One region of the Luteibacter aegosomatissinici genome, then DNA from elsewhere that is predicted to be linked to it. Evidence: predicted binding sites of a transcription regulator. Region 1 holds the regulator's gene; each other region holds the start of a gene.
The links. Region 1 encodes sigma-54, which starts transcription at its own class of promoters, with help from an activator protein. Its sites were predicted from a motif close to TGGCACGNGCNTTGC; they were not measured.
Positions count from the first base shown of each region.

Region 2: the regulator sigma-54 is predicted to act here: its motif matches at 1,891-1,905, upstream of L2Y97_RS16775 (flagellar basal body-associated FliL family protein).
Region 3: the regulator sigma-54 is predicted to act here: its motif matches at 3,158-3,172, upstream of fliD (flagellar filament capping protein FliD).
Region 4: the regulator sigma-54 is predicted to act here: its motif matches at 2,436-2,450, upstream of glnA (type I glutamate--ammonia ligase).

Region 1 covers NZ_CP095742.1:1,045,814-1,050,683, forward strand. Annotated here, with positions in the region: gene L2Y97_RS04605 (PTS sugar transporter subunit IIA) at 1-52, opposite strand, end outside; gene rapZ (RNase adapter RapZ) at 90-920, opposite strand; gene hprK (HPr(Ser) kinase/phosphatase) at 994-1,896, opposite strand; gene hpf (ribosome hibernation-promoting factor, HPF/YfiA family) at 2,026-2,373, opposite strand; gene L2Y97_RS04625 (RNA polymerase factor sigma-54) at 2,492-3,973, opposite strand; gene lptB (LPS export ABC transporter ATP-binding protein) at 4,085-4,804, opposite strand; gene lptA (lipopolysaccharide transport periplasmic protein LptA) at 4,809-4,870, opposite strand, start outside.
Region 2 covers NZ_CP095742.1:3,730,720-3,735,589, forward strand. Annotated here, with positions in the region: gene fliM (flagellar motor switch protein FliM) at 300-1,316, opposite strand; gene L2Y97_RS16775 (flagellar basal body-associated FliL family protein) at 1,333-1,824, opposite strand; gene L2Y97_RS16780 (flagellar hook-length control protein FliK) at 2,027-3,214, opposite strand; gene fliJ (flagellar export protein FliJ) at 3,264-3,698, opposite strand; gene fliI (flagellar protein export ATPase FliI) at 3,698-4,870, opposite strand, start outside.
Region 3 covers NZ_CP095742.1:3,740,908-3,745,777, forward strand. Annotated here, with positions in the region: gene L2Y97_RS16815 (sigma-54 dependent transcriptional regulator) at 1-109, opposite strand, end outside; gene L2Y97_RS16820 (PilZ domain-containing protein) at 396-956, opposite strand; gene L2Y97_RS16825 (flagellar protein FliT) at 980-1,276, opposite strand; gene fliS (flagellar export chaperone FliS) at 1,273-1,689, opposite strand; gene fliD (flagellar filament capping protein FliD) at 1,711-3,069, opposite strand; gene L2Y97_RS16840 (flagellin N-terminal helical domain-containing protein) at 3,212-4,642, opposite strand.
Region 4 covers NZ_CP095742.1:161,481-166,350, forward strand. Annotated here, with positions in the region: gene L2Y97_RS00745 (tetratricopeptide repeat protein) at 1-1,135, opposite strand, end outside; gene L2Y97_RS00750 (YcxB family protein) at 1,167-1,667, opposite strand; gene L2Y97_RS00755 (YcxB family protein) at 1,742-2,233, shown strand; gene glnA (type I glutamate--ammonia ligase) at 2,492-3,904, shown strand; gene L2Y97_RS00765 (OprO/OprP family phosphate-selective porin) at 4,137-4,870, shown strand, end outside.

The DNA of each region.
Region 1 (4,870 bases):
CCAGCGCCTGGCCAACGGCCTCGTGCGTCATCAGGAGCACGCCAACGCTCATGGGAGGCTCCGCAGGTGGGTGGATCGGGTCAGGTTGCTCATTCGAGCTCACGGTGGAATGTCAGTACGTTGCCGCGTTCCTTGCGAAAGTGCCGGGCAAGGCGCTCCACCAGGTACACCGAGCGGTGGCGGCCGCCGGTACAGCCGATGGAGACCGTGACGTAGCTGCGGTCCTCGCCTTCGAAGCGTGGCAGCCAGGTATCCAGCCAACGCGCCACGTCGTCATAGTATTCGCCGACGATGGGCTGCGCGTCGAGGTATTCGCGCACTGGCTGGTCCTTGCCCGAGAACGGGCGCAGCCGCGGGTCCCAGTGCGGGTTCGGCAGGCAGCGGGCGTCGAAGACGAAATCCGCATCCGAGGGCAGGCCCCGGCGGTAGGCGAACGACTCGAACAGCAGGGTCGTGCCGTCGCTGGCCGCGGCATAGCCGGTGGCAAACAGGCGGCGCAGCTGGTGCACGTTGAGGTCGGAGCTGTCGATCACCTTTTCGGCGATGGACACCAGCGGCCGGAGCAGGCGGCGCTCCTCTGCGATGGAGTCGGCCAGGGAAAGGCGCTCGGCGGCCAGCGGGTGGCGGCGCCGGGTTTCCGAGTAGCGCTTGATCAGGACGTCGTCGCGGCTATCCAGGAAGATGAGGTGCACGTGCACCCCGGCGCTGGAAAGCTCCGACAGCACATGCGGCATGCGCTCCAGGTCGGAGCGGCGGTTACGCACGTCCACGCCCACGGCAATGCGCCGGCGTGGCCCGTGCTCACCCTGGCTCACCGCGGCGACCAGCTGCGGGATGAGCTCCGCCGGCATGTTATCGACGCAGTAAAACTCCAGGTCCTCGAGCGCACGCAGGGCCACGGTCTTGCCGCCACCGGACATGCCGGTGAGCACGACCAGGTGGATGGCGTCGGGTTCGATGATGGGGCTGATGAGAAGGTCGTCGTTCACCGGGTCACCACGGGGAGAACCGGCGCATCTGGTGCGCCTGGCGGTCGATGAAAGTCTGGGCGGGATCAATGCCCTTGCTCTTCAATACATGGTTGCGCACGGCCGCTTCCACAAGCACCGCAAGGTTGCGACCTGGGGCGACCGGGATGGTGATCTTGGGCACGTCCACGTCCAGCACGTTGCGGCGGCTGACATCGCCGGTCAGGCGGGTCATGGCATCCGTTTCCTCGCCATCCTTCAGCGGCTTGAGGTGGATCACCAGGCGCAGGTACTTCGAAGGCTTCACGGCGGTATGGCCGAACATCTCGCGGATGTTGAGCACACCCAGGCCGCGCACTTCGAGCAGGTCCTGCAGCAGTTCGGGGCAGGCGCCGTCGATCACATCCGGTGCGATCAGGGTGAACTCGGTGGCGTCATCGGCCACCAGGCGGTGGCCGCGGCTGATCAGTTCCAGGGCCAGCTCGCTCTTGCCCGAGCCCGGGTCGCCGGTGATCAGCACGCCGATGGAGAACACCTCGAGGAACACGCCATGCAACGTGACCCGCGGCGCGAGCGTGCGCGCCAGGTGGTACTGCAGGTAGGTGAGCAGTTCGTGCCCGCGCTTGGTGCTCTGCCACAGGGGCGTATCGGTTTCCTCGGCCACTTCACGCAGGTCGGGCGGGATGGCCTGGTCCTTCGTGACAATGAGCGCGGCCGGCTGGTAGGCGGCGATCTTGTGGATGGCCTCCCAGCGCTGGCGCGAATCCAGGCCATCGAGGTAGTTGAGCTCCTCGGTGCCGATGATCTGGATCTTGTTGGGATAGATGACGTTGAGATAGCCCACCAGGGACGGGCGGCGGCTCAGCTTGGCGTTGGGCTCCAGCACACGGGCTTCGCCCCGCATGCCCGCGATCCAGCGCAGGGCCATCCGTTCATGGACGCCGTCGAAGAGTTGTCGGGCTGTGAGCCGATCCACGCGGGGGTTCCTGTCAAAAAGAAAGCCGGCACACGGGGGTGCCGGCTTGCTTATATTGTGCCACAGGCCCGCTGGCGGGCTTTAGCTGGCGGCACGGGCCTCGCGGACCTCATTGTTGTGGTGGTCCTTGAGCTTTTCCTTGTGCTTCTTCAGCTGGTCGGCGAGCTTGGTGATCATCTCGTCGATGGCGGCATACATGCGGTCACCGATCGTGCCGTCCTGCTGGCTCGCCAGGCCTTCCGCATGGAGCCGGGTGCCCGAACAGTGCAGGGTGCCGCCCGCCTTGTGCTCGGCCTTATCCACCGATAGCACGACATCCAGGGCCGTTATGTTGTCGAAAAGGCGTTCGAAGCGGCCGATTTGCTGTTCCACGCGCTCGCGCAGGGCAGGGGTGATCTGGATGTGCTGGCCGCTGATCTGGATTTGCATGACGCCTCCTTCTTGCTGAGGGTGCCGCCGTTCGGTGGCGGCGAGATGGGAATGGCCGTGTGCCACTCCTGAACCGTTGTACGTGGGACCGTGATCCTCCGATGGGGTTCCGCGCCGCTTAGCCGGCGCGCACGCGTTCACTGGAGCTGGGGATGCGCATCGCTTCCCGGTACTTGGCTACCGTACGGCGGGCTACCTGAATACCGCGTCGATGGAGTTCCTCCGCGAGGGCCTGGTCGGACAGCGGGCGACGCGGATCTTCCGCCGTGATCAGCTTGCGCAACATGGCCTGGATGGCCGTCGCGGACGCGCTGCCGCCGTCTTCCGTGGCCACGCCGCTCGAGAAAAAGTGCTTCAGCTCGAAGGTACCGCGCGGCGTGTGCATGTACTTGCGCGTGGTGACCCTGGAAATGGTCGATTCGTGCATGCCCACCTCTTCGGCCACCTCGCGCAGCACCAGCGGGTGCATGGCCTCGGGGCCGTAATCGAGGAAGGCGCTCTGCCGGCGGACGATCACCTCGGCCACCTTGGTCAGGGTTTCGGCGCGGGATTGCAGGCTCTTCAGGAGCCATCGGGCCTCCTGCAGCTGGCCCTTCATCCAGGTGGCGTCATCGCCACGGGCGCGGGCGATGAGGTTGCAGTAATGCTGGTTCAGGCCCAGCCGGGGCTGCGCATCCGGGTTCAGGCTTACCTTCCACCGGCCGCTCTCACGGCGGGCGTAGACATCGGGTGCGACGTACTCCACCGGGGTGGCATCCAGGGCCGCGCCGGGGCGTGGGTCCAGGCTGCGGATGAGCGATGCGGCCACCGCCACGTCGGCCTCGGCCGCCTTCAGCCGCCGGGCGATCTTGCCGGTGTCGTTGCGCGCCAGCAGTTCGATTTCATCGGTAACGATGCGGATGGCGAGCCCGCGCTGCGGCGTTTCTTCGGCAAACTGGCTGAGCTGGCACAGCAGGCAGTCACGCAGGTCCAGGCTGGCGATGCCCGTGGGATCGAAACGCTGGATCCGCTTGCGAACGGCCTCGATCTCGTCGAGATCGGCGTGGAACTCCCGCAGGGCCGCCTGCACCGCGTCCAGGCCGTCACGCAGGTAACCGTCCTCATCAAGCACGTGGATGATGGCGGTCGCGATCGCGTGATCACGCGGCGTGAACTGGGACAGGTTGAGCTGCCACTCCAGGTGCTGCTGCAGGCTTTCCGGGGCGGCGTTCTGCGGCTCGAAGCCTTCTTCGTCGCCGCTGCCATTGCGCGAGGGCCCGCCCGCGTAATCGCCGGCCTCGCCGTGGAAGCGGTCGTCGTCCCACTCGGGAGCGAGCTCTTCGGAAGGGGATGCGGTGGATTCTTCTTCGCGCGTGGCCTTGACGGGCTGCTCGTCGCGCGCGCGGTATTCCATGGCCTCGTCGAAGCTGGTGCTTTCCTCGGCGCCATCCGCTTCGGATTCGGCATCTTCGGCGAACTCGAGCAGCGGGTTACTTTCCGCTATCTGGCGGAGTTCGGCCTCAAGCTCCAGCTGCGACAACTGGAGCAGGCGGATGGCCTGCTGGAGCTGTGGCGTCAGCGTGAGCTGCTGATGCAGGCGAAACTGAAGTCCGGGTTTCATTACCTTCGCAAGATCGGGTTACCGAGCCATCCTAACCCCACGCGGCCCCCCGAAACCAGCGGGCCGGATGCCTAGGCCGGCTGGCCGATTTCGTGTACCGCGTAAGCCGCCTCAGATCCGGAATTCACGGCCCAGATACACCTCGCGGACCTTTTCGTCCGCCAGGATGTGTTGGGGCGTGCCGCGAGAGAGCACTTCGCCATCGTTGAGAATGTACGCGCGGTCGCAGATACCCAGGGTTTCGCGGACGTTGTGGTCGGTGATGAGCACGCCGATGCCGCGTTCCTTCAGGTGGCGCACGATGCGCTGGATTTCACCTACCGAAATCGGATCGACGCCGGCGAACGGTTCGTCGAGCAGCATGTAGCGCGGGCGGGCGGCGAGTGCGCGCGCGATCTCCACGCGGCGGCGCTCGCCACCGGAAAGGCTGATGCCTTTCTGCTCGGCGATGTGCGCGATCTTCAGTTCATCCAGCAGGCTTTCCAGTTCGTCTTCGCGCTGCTTCTGCGTCATGTTCTCGCGCAGTTCGAGCACGGCGAGGATGTTGTCGGCGACGCTGAGGCGGCGGAACACCGAGGCTTCCTGCGGCAGGTAGCCGATGCCGAGCTTGGCACGCGCATGCATGGGCAGGCCGGTAATGTCCTGCTGGTCGAGCTTGATCTGGCCGCCATCGGCGGGGATCAGGCCCACCACCATGTAGAAGCAGGTGGTCTTGCCGGCGCCGTTGGGGCCGAGCAGGCCCACCACCTCACCTTCGCGGATGGAGAAGGCGAAATCACGCACTACCTGGCGGGCGCGGAACCGCTTCTGCAGGCCTTGGGCTGAAAGCATCGTGTCAGGGCTTCTTCGTGGTGTCGGCCGGGGCCGCAGCAGGAGCGGCGCCCTGCTGGTTCTTCG
Region 2 (4,870 bases), 2.3 Mb from region 1:
AAGCAAACGGCGTGCCATGCTTTTGGCACGTGGCGGAATGACGTTTTATCTTGCTGGTTCAGCAGCTTAACGAAGGTACATATTCGGCCGGATGTCGGTCACGGCGGAAACCTGACGCTCGACGGCAGTTAGTCACCGTGACGGTCAGTTGACGTCGTAAAAACCCACCGGTGATCCGTGCGTGGTGCCGAAACAAATGTAGGAGCGCGCTTGCGCGATTGGGTGCTCGCGGCGAGCACCCAATCGCGCGCAAGCGCGCTCCTACAGGAGGGGCCGGCGCGGGGGCCGGGCAACACCAATCAGGCGGGTTCGGGGGTCGCGGTCGGCAGCGGGGCCGGCTTGACGCCCGATCGGCGCATGTGGCTTTCGAACTGCACGGCCTTGTTGCCAGCCGCGTTCGCCATGCGTCCGCGGAAAATAGGCACGTCTTCGGCAAAGACCGTCGCCAGGTCCGGCATGCTGATGGGGATGATGTCGCCCTTGCGCAGGTGAAGGAAGTCGCCGATGGTCAGGCGGGCCTCGGCCAGCATGGAGGTGACTTCGACCTCGGCGTCCAGGATTTCCTCGTGCAGGTTCTGGATCCAGCGCTCATCGCGCTCTGCCCGGTCGCTCTGCACGCCGGCATCCAGCAACTCACGGATCGGCTCCACCATGGAATACGGAAGGGTCAGGTGGATTTCACCACCGCCGCCGTCAAGCTCCACGTGGAAACGCGAGACGACCACCGTCTCGGTCGGGCTGACGATATTGGCGAACTGCGGATTGATCTCGGAATTCAGGAACTCGAACTGCATCTTCAGCACCGGCGCCCAGGCCTCGGCCATGGCGCCGAACGCCTCGGCCAGCACGATCTGGATCACGCGATTTTCTGTCGGGGTGAAATCCCGGCCTTCGATGCGCGCATGGAAACGGCCATCACCGCCGAAAAAGTTATCGATGACCGTAAATACCAGGCGCGGCTCGAACACCATGAGCGCGGTACCGCGCAGGGGCTTGATGCGCACCAGGTTCAGGTTGCTCGGCACGGCCAGCGAATGGACGTACTCGTTGAACTTGGTCATCTTCACGCCCAGCACCGAGACTTCGCACGACTTGCGCAGCACGTTGAACAGGTTGGCGCGGAAATAACGGGCGAAACGGTCATTGACCATTTCAAGGGTCGGCAGGCGCCCGCGAACAATACGGTCCTGCTGGGTGAAATCGTAATCGAGTATCGAGCCCGGGGGCGGCGGCGGCTCGAGTTCCGTTTCGACGGAACCGCCCTCCACGCCCGCCAGCAGGGCGTCGATTTCTTCCTGGGTGAGGATATCGCTCATGGCCGGACGGCTCCCGTCACTGCATGATGAAGCTGGTGAAATACAGGGCATCGACGCCCGGGCGGCCAATCTTTTCCTTCAGCACGCGCTGGACTTCCGCCAGGGCAGCCGCCTGGAGCTTCTGCTTGCCCTTCACGTCGGAAAGCGATTTCACATCCTGGGCCGAAAACAGCATGAGCAGGGCGTTGCGGATCTCCGGATCGGCCTCTTTCGCGGCGGCGATCGCTTCCGGATCGTGCGACATGACGTTGACGCCGACCTGGAGGAAGCGCAGCGCGGCCTCGTCCTGGAAGTTAACGACGAAGGCCGGATCGAGCTGCAGGTAAACGGCAGGCTTGGCCTTGGCGGCATCCGCGGCGGCCTGTTCGGCGCTCTTCGGGTGGCCGCCCTTCAGCATGAAGAAAGCACCGCCGCCGCCAGCCGCCAGCACGAGGAGCGCGACGATGATCAGCAACTTGCCCTTGCCCTTCTTCTTAACGACTTCGCCTTCTTTCTTTGCCGTGGCCATGCGGGTGAAACCTCATTGATGCGGATGCGTTGTGTGGCTGGCCCCCTGGGCCCCGCAGGTATTGTTGCAAGCGGCGTGCCATGAAGCACAGTAGGTGAGAGGCCAGCCCAACCCGCATTTCAAAGCGTTTTTCGGCCAACGGCACGTATTGACGTGGTTGGCGGAAAATTGACGCGTGACGTCATTACGTCACGCCCGTGAGTCACGCCACCTCATCCACCAGGCCGCGAGACACGCGCGAGGTAGCGGCGGTCACCAGCGTATCGGCGCCGGTTTCGGCTTGGCCGGCCGTGCCGCCCTGCCCCTGCCCCGGGTTGCCGCCATTCTGTTGCTGCGCGCCGCCCTGGTTGACCTCGGCGTTACCGAGCGAAAGGCCGTGGTGCGCCAGCATGCTGTCCAGGTTGGAGAGCGTCTGCTGCACGGCATGCACGGCCGCCGGGTGCTGCGCCATGATCGCCACGTTCACCTTGCCCCCATCGACGTTCACGCGCACATCCATGCTGCCCAGCTCTTCCGGGTGCAACTTGATGCGCGCTTCCTTCACGTCACCGGCGGCCGAACTCATCCACGAAATCTGCTCACCCAGTTCCTGGGAGAACTGCGGCGATGTGGCTGCCTGCGTGGCCTGCAACTGCACCGGGCCGTTGGCCTGGCTCGCCTGGCCTGCATGCGCGAGCGGCATGGGGCTGGCAGCCGTCAGGTCCGCGGTCTTTGCGTCATCCTTGCCCGCATGCGTCGTGGCGCCCTCGGTAGCCAACAACGTTGCGAACGGCGAGGCGGCGACTGCCGCGGTATCGCCCGCGCCCGCGGTAGCCGCAGGTAGTGCATTCAAACCGCCGTCCTTTGCGGCGGCCGCCGCATCGGCCGGTTCACCCTTGCCGCCCGTGAGGGCCGCCAGGGCTTCCGCAGGGTTGCCGGTGGCAACGCCCTTGGCAGCCCCAAGCGCCGCTGCAGCCACCTGGGTGACCTGCACCGGCACACCGATAAGCGCGAGCATGGAGGACGCCAACGATGTGTCGCCCGAGCCGTTGGTATCGTCCTTGGCGTCGGCATCGTCATCCTTATCCGTCGAGGCGTCATCGCCCTTCGTGCCCGACGCCTTGCTGGCCGGCTTATCCGCAGGGGCTTTCGCTTCGTTTTTCGTGTCCGAATCCCGATGGTTAGCCGCCGGCTTATGGGTATCGGATGCGTTGTGGGTGGCCGCCGCGGTGTGCGTCGCGGTCTGCTGATGCGTTTCCGCGCGCGCCGCGTCCAGTGCATGGTCGAAGCCATTGCGCGCCGTGGTCGCGTCGTTCGCCGACGCGCCCTGGGTCGACGCGTTTCCGGTCGACGAGGTATGCGTGGCAGCCGTGGGCCGGGCCGCGTTGAGGAGAAGCGAAGCGTTGTTCATGCGTTTGGCTCGATAGGGTCGATCGACGGGAGGCGTAGCGTGGCGCACGTCATGCCTCCCGCCTTGGGGTACGGCGGTACTGGGAGCGTTCGTCGGCTTGTTCCTGCTCCCGGCGATCCTGGGTCTTGCGTTCCTGTTCGCGATACTTTGCGGTAACCGAATCCAGTGCCTTCGCGCGGCCGCGCGCCTCGGCCCAGTCGCCACGCGCACGCTCGAGGGCGCGCTCGCGGCGCTGCACCTCACCCAACTGCTGCACGATGGCCATGTCGATCTTCTGCAGGAACTGCTGCCGGTTGAGCAGCTCGGCGACGCCTATGCCCGAAGGCATCTCGGCGTATTCATTACGGTAGCGGCGTAATTCCGCGAGCTGCTGCTCGGCATCGGCCACGGCGCGCTGCTGCACGGCCAATGCACGCGTCGCCTCCTCCGCCTTCTCCGCGGCAAGGTCCACGACGGGCTGCAGGCGGTCGGCACGGGACGGCATCAGCTGGCCTTCGCGGCGTCGACAAGGCCGGCTTCGGCCTCATCGAGGTAAACAGGGACATCGGTTTCCTGCTGCAGGAAGGCTGACAACCTGGGGTAAAGCGCGATGGCCTCGTCGGTCCGCGGATCGCTGCCCTGCTTGTAGGCGCCCACGGCGATGAGGTCGCGTTGCTGGCGATACGCCGAATACACCTGGCGGAAACGTTGCGCCGCACGCATGTGATCCTTGCTCACCACCGAGTGCATCACGCGGCTGATCGACGCTTCGATATCGATGGCCGGGTAATGCCCCGCCTCGGCCAGATCGCGCGAGAGCACGATGTGGCCGTCGAGAATCGCGCGCGCAGAGTCGGCGATCGGATCGTGCCGGTAATCGTCGCCCTCGGTAAGCACGGTGTAGAACGCGGTGATCGAACCGCGGCCTTGCGCATCGTTTCCCGCACGCTCGACCAGCGCGGGCAGCATGGCGAACACGGACGGCGGATAACCCTTGGTGGCCGGCGGCTCGCCGATGGCGAGTGCGATCTCACGCTGGGCCTGGGCGTAGCGGGTCAGCGAATCCATCAGGAGCAGCACTTTCAGGCCCTGGTCGCGGAAATGCTCCGCTACCGCGGTGGCCACCTGGGCGCCCCGCAAACGCGAAAGTGGCGGCGCATCGGCGGGCGCGGCAATGACCACGGCGCGGCGACGGCCCTCTTCACCCAGCGTGTGGTCGACGAATTCCTTGACTTCGCGGCCACGCTCGCCGATCAGGCCCACCACGACCACGTCAGCGTTGGTGAAGCGCGTCATCATGCCCATGAGCGTGGATTTGCCCACGCCCGAGCCTGCGAACAAGCCAATACGCTGGCCTCGCCCTACGGTGAGCAGCGAATTGATGGCGCGAACGCCGGTATCGAGCGGCGTATCGATGGGCTGGCGCAGCATGGGGTTGATCGGATCCCGGCGCAGCGGCGCACGGTCACGCGCAAGCAGCGGGCCCATGCCATCCAGCGGCACACCATCCGGGCCGATGACCCGGCCCAGCAGCGAGTCCCCCACGGGGATACCGGAGACAGAGGCGACTGGCGTCACCCGGGCGTTCGGGAGCACGCCGTGCATCTCGCCCGTGGGCATCAGCAACAGGCGGCCATCGGAAAACCCCACCACCTCGGTTTCCAGCTGCTTGCCATC
Region 3 (4,870 bases), 2.3 Mb from region 1:
GCATGCGGTTGGCGAGCACCGGGCGGTAACCGAGGAAGGCCAGCGCGGAGCCGATGGCATCGGCGCGGGACGGGTCGGATTCGACGACGAGAAAGTTGGACGACTTCACCGGATATACCTCGCGTAGAGAAGGGTCGAAGGCCCCTGGGGCGGGTCCGTGTTGGAAACCCGTCGCCTTCGTTGCAAGGTATCAATCAAGGAGCGTGCCAACGTCGGAATTCCGACGGAAGTTGGCTGAAAACCGTGTCAGGGAACGCACTCTGGCCGTGTAGGGAAAACCTTTTCGGCAACGTGTGAAAGCGCGAAAGTGAGCGTCAGTGTCAATGCTGACGACACGCGTCACGAATGTGACGCAGGAAGACACGCGACGTTCTTACGTCACGTGACGTAAAAGGTCACCCTTGGGCAGCGTGGGCCCGGGCCTCGGCCACCTGGCGGCGATGCTGCCGAAAAACCAGCCTTTCTATCTCGTCACGGACCGGCTCGGAGAGGCCCTCGAAGGCCACGAAGCCCTTGCCGTCCAAGGGCCCGGCCTGGCGGATGCCCGGTAGCTCAAGAGGGAGCGCCCGGACCACGTCAAAGTGGAGTTTCAGCAGAACCGGCTGGCCGACCGGCGGCAGCCCCTCCCAGGGCAGGACCGCCCCGAGGCCGTTGAAGCGCAAGGAAATGCGCGGCGGCAGGGCCGACTGGGGCAATAAAAGGCGATTCACGATTTCCATCAGGACGTTGAGCTTGGCGTCCAGCCTGGCCACTTCCTGGCTGAGGGCATTGTCGTCCTCGCCGATATCCACGCGGCGGTCCATCAGGGCGGCGACGGCCACCAGGACGTTGGCGTTACGGTCGTTGATGGAGGCCAGCGCGGCCGCAGCCGGGGGTGCGGCGGGCTCACACGTAGCGTGAAACCGGCCATCCCAGGTCACACGTTCGGAAAATGTCTTCCACGCTACATCGCTCATGGGCCCGCCCCCGTTTGGGAAGATCAGAACGAAGTATACGCAGCGACTGCCTTACGGACCCGGCGCCCGGCATCGAGGGCCAGCGCCGTCTCGTCGCGTGCGGCGGAGACCAGATCCTTGATGAGGTTATCCATCAGCATGATGGACTTGAGTGACTCCAGGGTTTCCGGGGCTGGGCGCATGGTGCCGGCGCGAAGCACGGGGTCCCGCTCAGCATCCAGTTCGGTGAGGTCGTCCCAGCGCCCTTCGGAAGCGGCGTGATGCATGGCCTCCGTGAGCGAAAGGACCCGATCGAGGTCACAGAAAGCGACGGTGTTCATGCCCCTGCCCCTACCGCCTGGCGATCTTCCGCCGGAATGGCTACCCAGCTATCACGAACCTGGCCAAGCAACGTCGCCACTTCCTCCAGGGCCAGCGTATCGGCATGGAGGTTGGCGAACAGCAGGCGGCGGCTCATGTAGTCATACAGCGCATCGAGGCGCTCGACCAGCGTGGTCTCGATATCGTGGTTCAGGGCGGCCTGCAGGCCACCGATGATTTCGATGGCCTTGGAGATGGCTTCGCCGCGCGAAGCAACGTTGCCGGTGGCGATGCACGCGACTGCCAGGCGGATGCGCTCGAGGGCGCCATCCATCAGGAGGGTGATCAGGCCGTGCGCGTCAGCGGATTCGATGCCGCCGCCGGTGCGGATCTGCTGGTAGGCGCCTGCGCCGCGGGAGTATCCCAGTGCCATGTCTTATCGTTCCTGCCTGGCTTACTTGTTCGAGTTGTTCAGCGAATCGAACTGCTGCTGGAGATAGCTGCTGGTGCTGCTGAGCTTGGTCATCATGGTGTCCAGCGCCGTGTACTGCGTCGTGAGCCGCGTGGTGTAGTCCTGCATCGTCACGTCGTAGTCCGACTGCTGCTGCGCAATGTCCTTCGCCTTCTGATTCAGGTTGGCGGTGCGCTGGGTGAGGATGCCCGAGCTGGAGGTCCAGCTCGTAATGAGTTTGTCGAGCTTCGGCGCAATGCCGTTATCGCCACTAAGCAGGTTCTGGGTCTCCTTGGGATTGGAGGCCATGAACTTGGTCAGCTTGCTGGAATCGAAGGCCAGGGTGCCATCGACCTGGAACGACACGCCCAGGTCGCTCAGCGAACTGGGGCCGCCGTTGGACGAAACGCCCTGCCCGCCCAGCAGGTTGGTGACCTGGCTCTTCAGCGACATGACCGTGGCGTCGCCGATGAGGGCGCCGACCTGGTTATTGGTCGAGTCGTACTTGGTCAGGGTCTGGTAGGTGGAGACAAACGAGTTATACGCCGTGACCAGGCTCTGCATGGCCGTGGTCACCGCCGAGGTGTCGTTGGTGATGCTGACGCTGCTGCTGCCTTCCTTGGTCAGCGTGAGGGTCACGCCATCGAGGGCGGACGCGACCGTGTTCGTGGCACTGGTCACATCCGTGCCGTCGATCGTGAACTCGGCGTCCTGAGCCTTGGTCGTCGGGGTTCCCGTCGCAGGGTCGAAGGCCAGCTGCGAAAGGCCACCATCGCCGCCGCTCGCGGTGACCGTGAAGGCATTGGCCGCACCGGTCGACGTGGAGTTCAGCACGAGGTGCGCACCGTCCTTACCCGTCACGATACTGGCCGAGACGCCCGGGTTATCCGATGCTTTGTTGATCTTGTCGCGGATATCCTGGAGCGAGTTGCCCGTGGTGCCGATGTCCAGGCTCATGGACTTGCCGCCGACCGAAATGGTCAGCGTGCCGCTGCCCACGGCGGCTGTGGAGCTGGAAATGGCGCTTGACGTCGTTTTCTGGGCCGTGGCGAGCTTGCTCACCACGATGTTGTAGTTGCCGGGCACCGCCGTGTCGTCGGCAGAGGCAGAGAGAATGGTGGAGTCGCCCACCGAGGTTTTCTGCGTGGTGAACGCGGAACCATCGGTCAGCGCCTTGATGGCGCTCTGCAGGCTGGTCAGCGACGACGTGAAGTTGCCGATGGCCGAAATCTGGGTGGTGTTGGTGGTGCTGGCGTCGGAAAGCTGCTTGTCTTTCGCTGCGCGCTTGTTCGCCACGAGGTTGGAAACGATCGACGCTACGTCGATCGAGCTGGAACCCAGGGTGATCGGATTGGTGGACACGAGACTCTCCTTAGAAGACGCCTCACTGCCCTGGGCGCCAATTTGCCGACGGGTGACCCTGCGCGCAGGGCCACCCGGGGCAACTTAAGCAATTACCCTGCCAACCCCGGGATCACTCCCGGGGAGGCGGAGCTCCGGGCGATTAGCCGAGGAGCTTGGTCACGATCTGCTGCGAGGAGTTCGCGGTGGCGAGCACCGAGACGCCAGCCTGCTGCAGGATCTGCGCCGAGGACATGTTCGCGGTTTCCTGGGCGAAGTCGGCGTCGGTGATGGCCGACTTCGACGAGGTCAGGTTCTGCGAGATGTTCTGCAGGTTCGAGATGGTCGACTCGAAGCGGTTCTGCACGGCGCCGAGCTGCGAACGCAGGTCCGATACCGACTGCAGGGCCGCATCGATGCGGTTGATGGTGGCGTTGGCGCCGTCAACCGTCTTGATGTTCGAGTCGGCCAGGGTCGTATTGTCGTCCACGGCGTAGGTCGTCGAGGTGGTCGGGAAGCCAAGGGTGGCGGCGCCGGTGCCCGTCGTAGCCTTGACCGTGATGGCCTGGGCGGACGAGAACTTCAGCGAGCCGTCCTGTGCAACGTAGGCGTTGATGCCCTTGCCCGACTGCGAGTTGATCGCATCGGCCACGTCCTGCATGGACTTGAACGAACCTTCGATGTCGAGCGAGGTGCCACCGACGCTGAGCGACAGGTCACCCTTCGCCAGGGTGATCGACGTCGCCGTGCCGGCGACTGCCTTGGTCGAGACGGCCGCGGCGGGGGTAGCACTCGCCGTGTAGTCGGTGATGCCAAGAGCCGTCTTGGCTGTGCCAGCGAACGTGATGTCGTCGGTCGTGCCGCCCAACACCGAGAGCTCGCCCGTGGTGCTGTCGACCGTAGCCACGCTGGAGCCGGCCGCCGTGTTGATCGCCGCGGCAAGATCCGAAACGCTGTTGTACTGGCCGGCGGCGACATTGACCGCAGTGCCGGCGGTGCCGACCTTGACCGTCAGGTCACCCGCTTTCAGGTCCAGGCCGGTCGGGAAGGTCGCCTTGGCGAGCGAACCGGTGGCCAGCTGGCCAACCTGCGACGCCTTCATGCCCTTGTCCAGGCCGACATTGATGACTTCACCGACGTTCGCACCGACCTGGAAGCTCAGGTTCTGGGCCGAGCCGTCCAGCACCTTCATGCCGTTGAAGTTGGTCTGCGTGGCGATACGGGTCACTTCCGACAGGCGCTGCTGCACTTCGGAATCGAGGGCGGCGCGGTCGCTGTCCGAGTTGGAAGCGTTGGTGGACTGCACGGCCAGCTCGCGGATGCGCTGCAGGTTGTTCGTGACTTCGTCCAGGGCCGACTCGGTGGTCTGCGACAGCGAGATACCGTCGTTGGCGTTCTGCACCGCGCGGTTCAGGCCGTTGATCTGGGTGGTCATGCGGGTCGAAATGGCGAGGCCGGCGGCGTCGTCCTTCGCGCTGTTGATGCGGTTACCCGACGACAGGCGCTCGATGGCCGAAGCCAGCTTGGTCTGCGAGGTGTTCAGGTTGCGCTGAGCATTCAGCGACATGATGTTGGTGTTGATGGTCAGAGACATCGTTTTGATCCTTTGGTAGCGGAACCGAATTGCCGGAGTAGGTGCGGCGTATTCCGGCGGGGTTCCGATAGGGAAGCCTTCCGCCTCAGAGAGGTTTACGGCACGCCGGGAGGAAACTTGAGAACTTTTTCTACCTGTCAACAGTTATTTTTTGACGGGGCAGTGAAAGGAGCTCTGCCCAGCCACTGTCGAGGGAGGTATCGGCACTTTCGCGCCGGGGTTTAGGCC
Region 4 (4,870 bases), 880 kb from region 1:
CACGGATATTGCGCGAATTGGCCTGCCCGAGCGTGTAGAGGGCCCCGTACGAGCTGTCGTCGAAGCGCAGGGATTCGAGGGCGAAGATGACGGCATCCTCGCGACGATTTGCCCGCCGGGCATCGGACGAAAGCTCGGCGAGCGCCGTGGCTGTCGCCACATCGTTGCCCGCTTCCGCAAAACGTGCCCCTGGTGCCGGGCAGATTGGCCGCTCATTGATCTCTGCGATGTGGGCCCGGCTTGCCGCGACCCACAATAGCGGGTGCTCGGGTGCGAGCGATGTCGCATCGTCTTCGAGCTTGAGCAGCCAGCCCTGGCTGCCTCCCCACTTGCGCGAAGACATCCCGGCGGCCGTGATACGCATGGCCACGCTGATCCTGTCCAGGGCGATGCCTTTCTCCATGGCAGCGATTGAATATTCGTTGTCGGCGGTAAGGCGTCCGATTACGAACATATCCGAGTACATTGTCGGCACCGCGGGCGTCATCGTGGCCGCTCGGGCGAACTCGCGCCGGGCGAGCCCCGCCTGTTCATGCATGCCATGCCGTTGTTCGTCCGTCATATCCGCGGCGTACGCGGAGCCGCGCGCGATCGATGCGGCACCGGTGTACTGCATGGCGCTGGCTGCGACAGCAAACGCGCTATGTGGCCGCTGGTGCATCCACGCATCAATCGTCTTGCGCATGCCGGGCGTCGACCTCCTGAAGCCCGCATTGATGACCGCGATGTCGAGCAATCCGGCTTGCGTCGGATCGGTCATCTGGCCATGCAGGTAGTCTTCGAACGCTTTGTCGACGGCCGCGCCTTTGCCCGCTGCGATCAGTCGGCTGATCTCGGGTCCGCTCAAGGTCTTATAGTTGCGGTAGCGGCAATACGCCTCGACACCGGCGGGGTGCCAATGGGAGCCGGGTGGATCGGGCATGGCCAGGCACCGCTGTAGCGGATCGGTCATGGTCGATGCTTTCCGTGCCTGCTCAACGAACGCCGCGTAGGTGGGCGGTGCGTTGGATGGCGAGGCACCAGCGGCCATGCTGGCCGTTGACGCGAGCCACAGGCCTGCCGCGCCCACCTGTAAGGCGAGCCGGATCCTTGCCACCCGGGACCCAGCCCCGATATTCACGACGAGATCGATCATCCGGTGCCCCCTATCCCTGTTTGTGCCGGCACTATATCCGCCCCTTAGGGCCACGGACGCGGACGTTCGCCTTTCGGACCATGGCGAGGAAACGTTCGTCATGGGCACCCCGCGGAACAAACCATGCGCACCGTCGGTTGACGAAAATGTAGAGCGTGTGCGGGGAAACGCACACGCTATGTACCGAGTCCCATTTCAGGTCCGCACTATTGCCCGCGTTGTCGCAACGGATGCGCTCTGCCGTCACGGTGAATTCGGGCGGCCCATGTTCCCGGCTCTGCAAATACAGCTTTCTGGCGATCTTCAGGTAGCGTGGGACCACCAGCGCCAGCATGACGGCGATGAACACCAGCATCGGCATCCAATTGAGCAGGGGGTTGCGGCCGTGGTCGGACAGACACATCGCCGCCATCAGGATGGTCGTTGCAAGCAGCAGAACACCGTCTGGTAGCCAGCGATACATACCGAGCACACTACGCCGGAGCCCGGACAGCGTCCGATCACAGCGTATGATGAGGATATCTTGCGCCATTGACCTTCCCTGGGTGACGTATTTAGGTGAGCATACTGATACGGCAGTACTGCCACAACCTAAGGAGCAGGGGCATGGAAGACGTACTGGTGATCGAATCGCAGCCTACGTTGCCGACGATTCGTCGAAGCATGATCGGCATGTATCGATGGACACCCGGAGGGAAGCTCCTGCTAGCGGGTATCGGCCTTTGGCTGTTGATTTTCTTGTGCTTCCCCCAGGGCATCCGTCACGCGCCACTCGTTCCCGCTGCCATCGGCGGCTTCGTCGTGTCCATGCTCGCGATGTCAGTGTGGATGTCATTGAAGAGCGCACGGCAGCTGTTCAACAAAACGCGCAGTGGCGGGCCGCTTCGGTTCACGGCGACTCCGTTACATATGCGCTGCGACTTTGACGGCGACAGCCTGGAAGTTACGTGGAAGAACGTGGAGCGTGTCTGCGTGTCGGCCCACACCGTGTATGTATTCATCGGCCGCAACACCGCGTGGCTTATCCCACGCAGCGAGCATGAGGCGCGATTGTTGGAATTTGCACGCGCTGCAAACGTGCGTGTTCTCGGGGCGTAGGGGCATCGTCGGCACCAGCAAGGTCGAGCATGTCCGGATCGACCCGGACGGTGGCCGTTCGCCCTTCGGGCGGAAAACGTCCTCGGCCGGATTGGTGCACCAGCCAAACCAATGCACCATTTAGGTGCAATCCTGCACATGTCACTTAGGCGTTCTATGATGCCGGGGCTTGTTCCAGGCCGGTCCGTCGCTCCGGAGCCGCTGGCATAGCGATTGCTATAAGCCCTGCGCCCACATACCTAATTCCGAGGTTTGCCCATGTCCGCCGCTTCCAAAGTGCTGAACCTGATCCAGGACGAGGAAATCGAATTCGTCGACCTGCGCTTCGCCGACATGCTCGGCAAGCACCACCACGTCACGTTCCCGGCCCACGCCATCGACGAAGGCACCTTCGAAGACGGCAAGATGTTCGACGGTTCGTCGATCCCGGGCTGGAAGGGCATCAATGAATCCGACATGGTCCTCATGCCGGACCCGGAAACGGCCCACCTCGATCCGTTCAGCGCCCACAAGCAGCTGATCCTGCATTGCGACGTGCTCGAGCCGAGCACCATGCAGGCCTATGGCCGCGATCCGCGCTCGATCGCCAAGCGTGGCGAAGCCTTCCTGAAGTCGACCGGCATTGCCGATACCGCCTTCTTCGGCCCGGAACCCGAGTTCTTCATCTTCGACTCGATCCGCTGGCAGAACGACATGGGCCGCGTGTTCTACGAGATCAACTCCGAAGAAGCCGCATGGTCGTCGCGGTACAAGTACGACGGCACCAACACCGGCCACCGCCCGGGCGTGAAGGGCGGCTATTTCCCGGTCAGCCCGGTGGATAGCCTGGGTGACCTGCGCGCCGACATGTGCAAGGTGCTCGAGTCGCTGGGCCAGGTGGTGGAAGTGCACCACCACGAAGTGGCCAACGCGGGCCAGTGCGAGATCGGCACCCGCTTCAACACGCTGGTGAAGAAGGCCGACGAACTGATGACGATGAAGTATGTCATCAAGAACGTCGCCCACCAGGCCGGCAAGACCGTCACCTTCATGCCGAAGCCGATCGTCGGCGACAACGGCTCGGGCATGCATGTGCACCAGTCGCTGTCGAAGAACGGCGAGAACCTGTTCGCGGGCGACCTGTACGGCGGCCTGTCGCAGACGGCGTTGTGGTACATCGGCGGCATCTTCAAGCACGCCAAGGCCATCAACGCCTTCGCCAACAGCACGACCAACAGCTACAAGCGCCTGGTGCCGGGCTATGAAGCCCCGGTGATGCTCGCCTACTCGGCGCGTAACCGCTCGGCCTCGTGCCGTATTCCGTACGTGGCCAGCCCGAAGGGTCGCCGCATCGAAATCCGCTTCCCGGATCCGATGCAGTCGGGCTACCTGACCTTCACCGTGCTGATGATGGCTGGCCTGGACGGCATCCTGAACAAGATCGACCCGGGTGCACCGGCCGACAAGGATCTGTACGACCTGCCGCCGGAAGAAGAGAAGAACATCCCGCAGGTGTGCGCGAGCCTGGACGAGGCCCTGTCGGCCCTCGACAAGGATCGCGACTTCCTGAAGGCGGGCGGCGTGTTCACCGATGACTTCATCGACGGCTACATCGCGCTGAAGATGCAGGAAGTGACCCGCTACCGCGCGAGCACCCACCCGCTCGAGTTCCAGATGTACTACGCGATCTGATCGCATTCCTCGGGGTGAGGAAGGAAGGGGAGCTTCGGCTCCCCTTTTTTTTCTACAGAATGGATTGTTCCGCTGAGATTTCGCTCAAGTCGTGCCCCTTCCGGCCGATGCAGCAGGGCCAGATGACAGTTTTGTGACGGTCTGGGCTTTATTACTGACGTAGAAGCCTGCGTCGGCTGCTACTTTTTTGCTGAAGCCGCCACGCATCCGGCGGGTTGGAAGGGGTACTACCTTGAAGAAGACGATCCTCGCCGTGCTGGCGCTGGCTGGCAGCGCCTGTGCCGTGGCCGACGATGCGCCGCGCAATACCTACGACTGGCGCAGCAACTGGCCGACCCATTATGTCTTCGCCGATGGCACGGACTTTGGCCTGGCGTTGAAATACCAGTTCGACGTGGATCGTTTCGAGAACGACAAAGGTACCTACGAGGACTCGCAGACCAACCGGCGCAAGGAGTTCGGCTTCTTCATCCGGAAAAAGGGCGTCTATGACGCCACGGCGAACTACGATTTCCAGGCAAAGACCTGGCTGGATGTCTACTTCCGCCTGCAGACCAAGGCCGTGTTAGGCGAGGATGCCGGCGCAGTACGTGTTGGCTTCATGAAGACCCCGGTGGGGTTTGAAGGCAACACCAGTACGGGTAGCACATCGTTCATGGAATCGTCGCTGCCCATGCAGGCGGTGTATGCGAACCGCCGGATCGGCGTGGATTGGGCGCTCACCCGCAAGGCTTATCTGGTCCAGCTGGGCTACTACAAGGGCGGCAACCTGCAGGGCGACCTCGATGGCCGCATGGTCGCCGCGCGTGCGGCGTGGACGCCGATGAACTCGGCGGGCAACGTGCTGCACCTGGGTGCCTCGGTATCACGTGAGAACCCCGAAGGTACGTGGGATGGCCGCGGCCACTACAACCCACCCTCGGCGCGTTTGCGGGCGCTCCCCGAAGCCGGCCTTACCACCCAGCG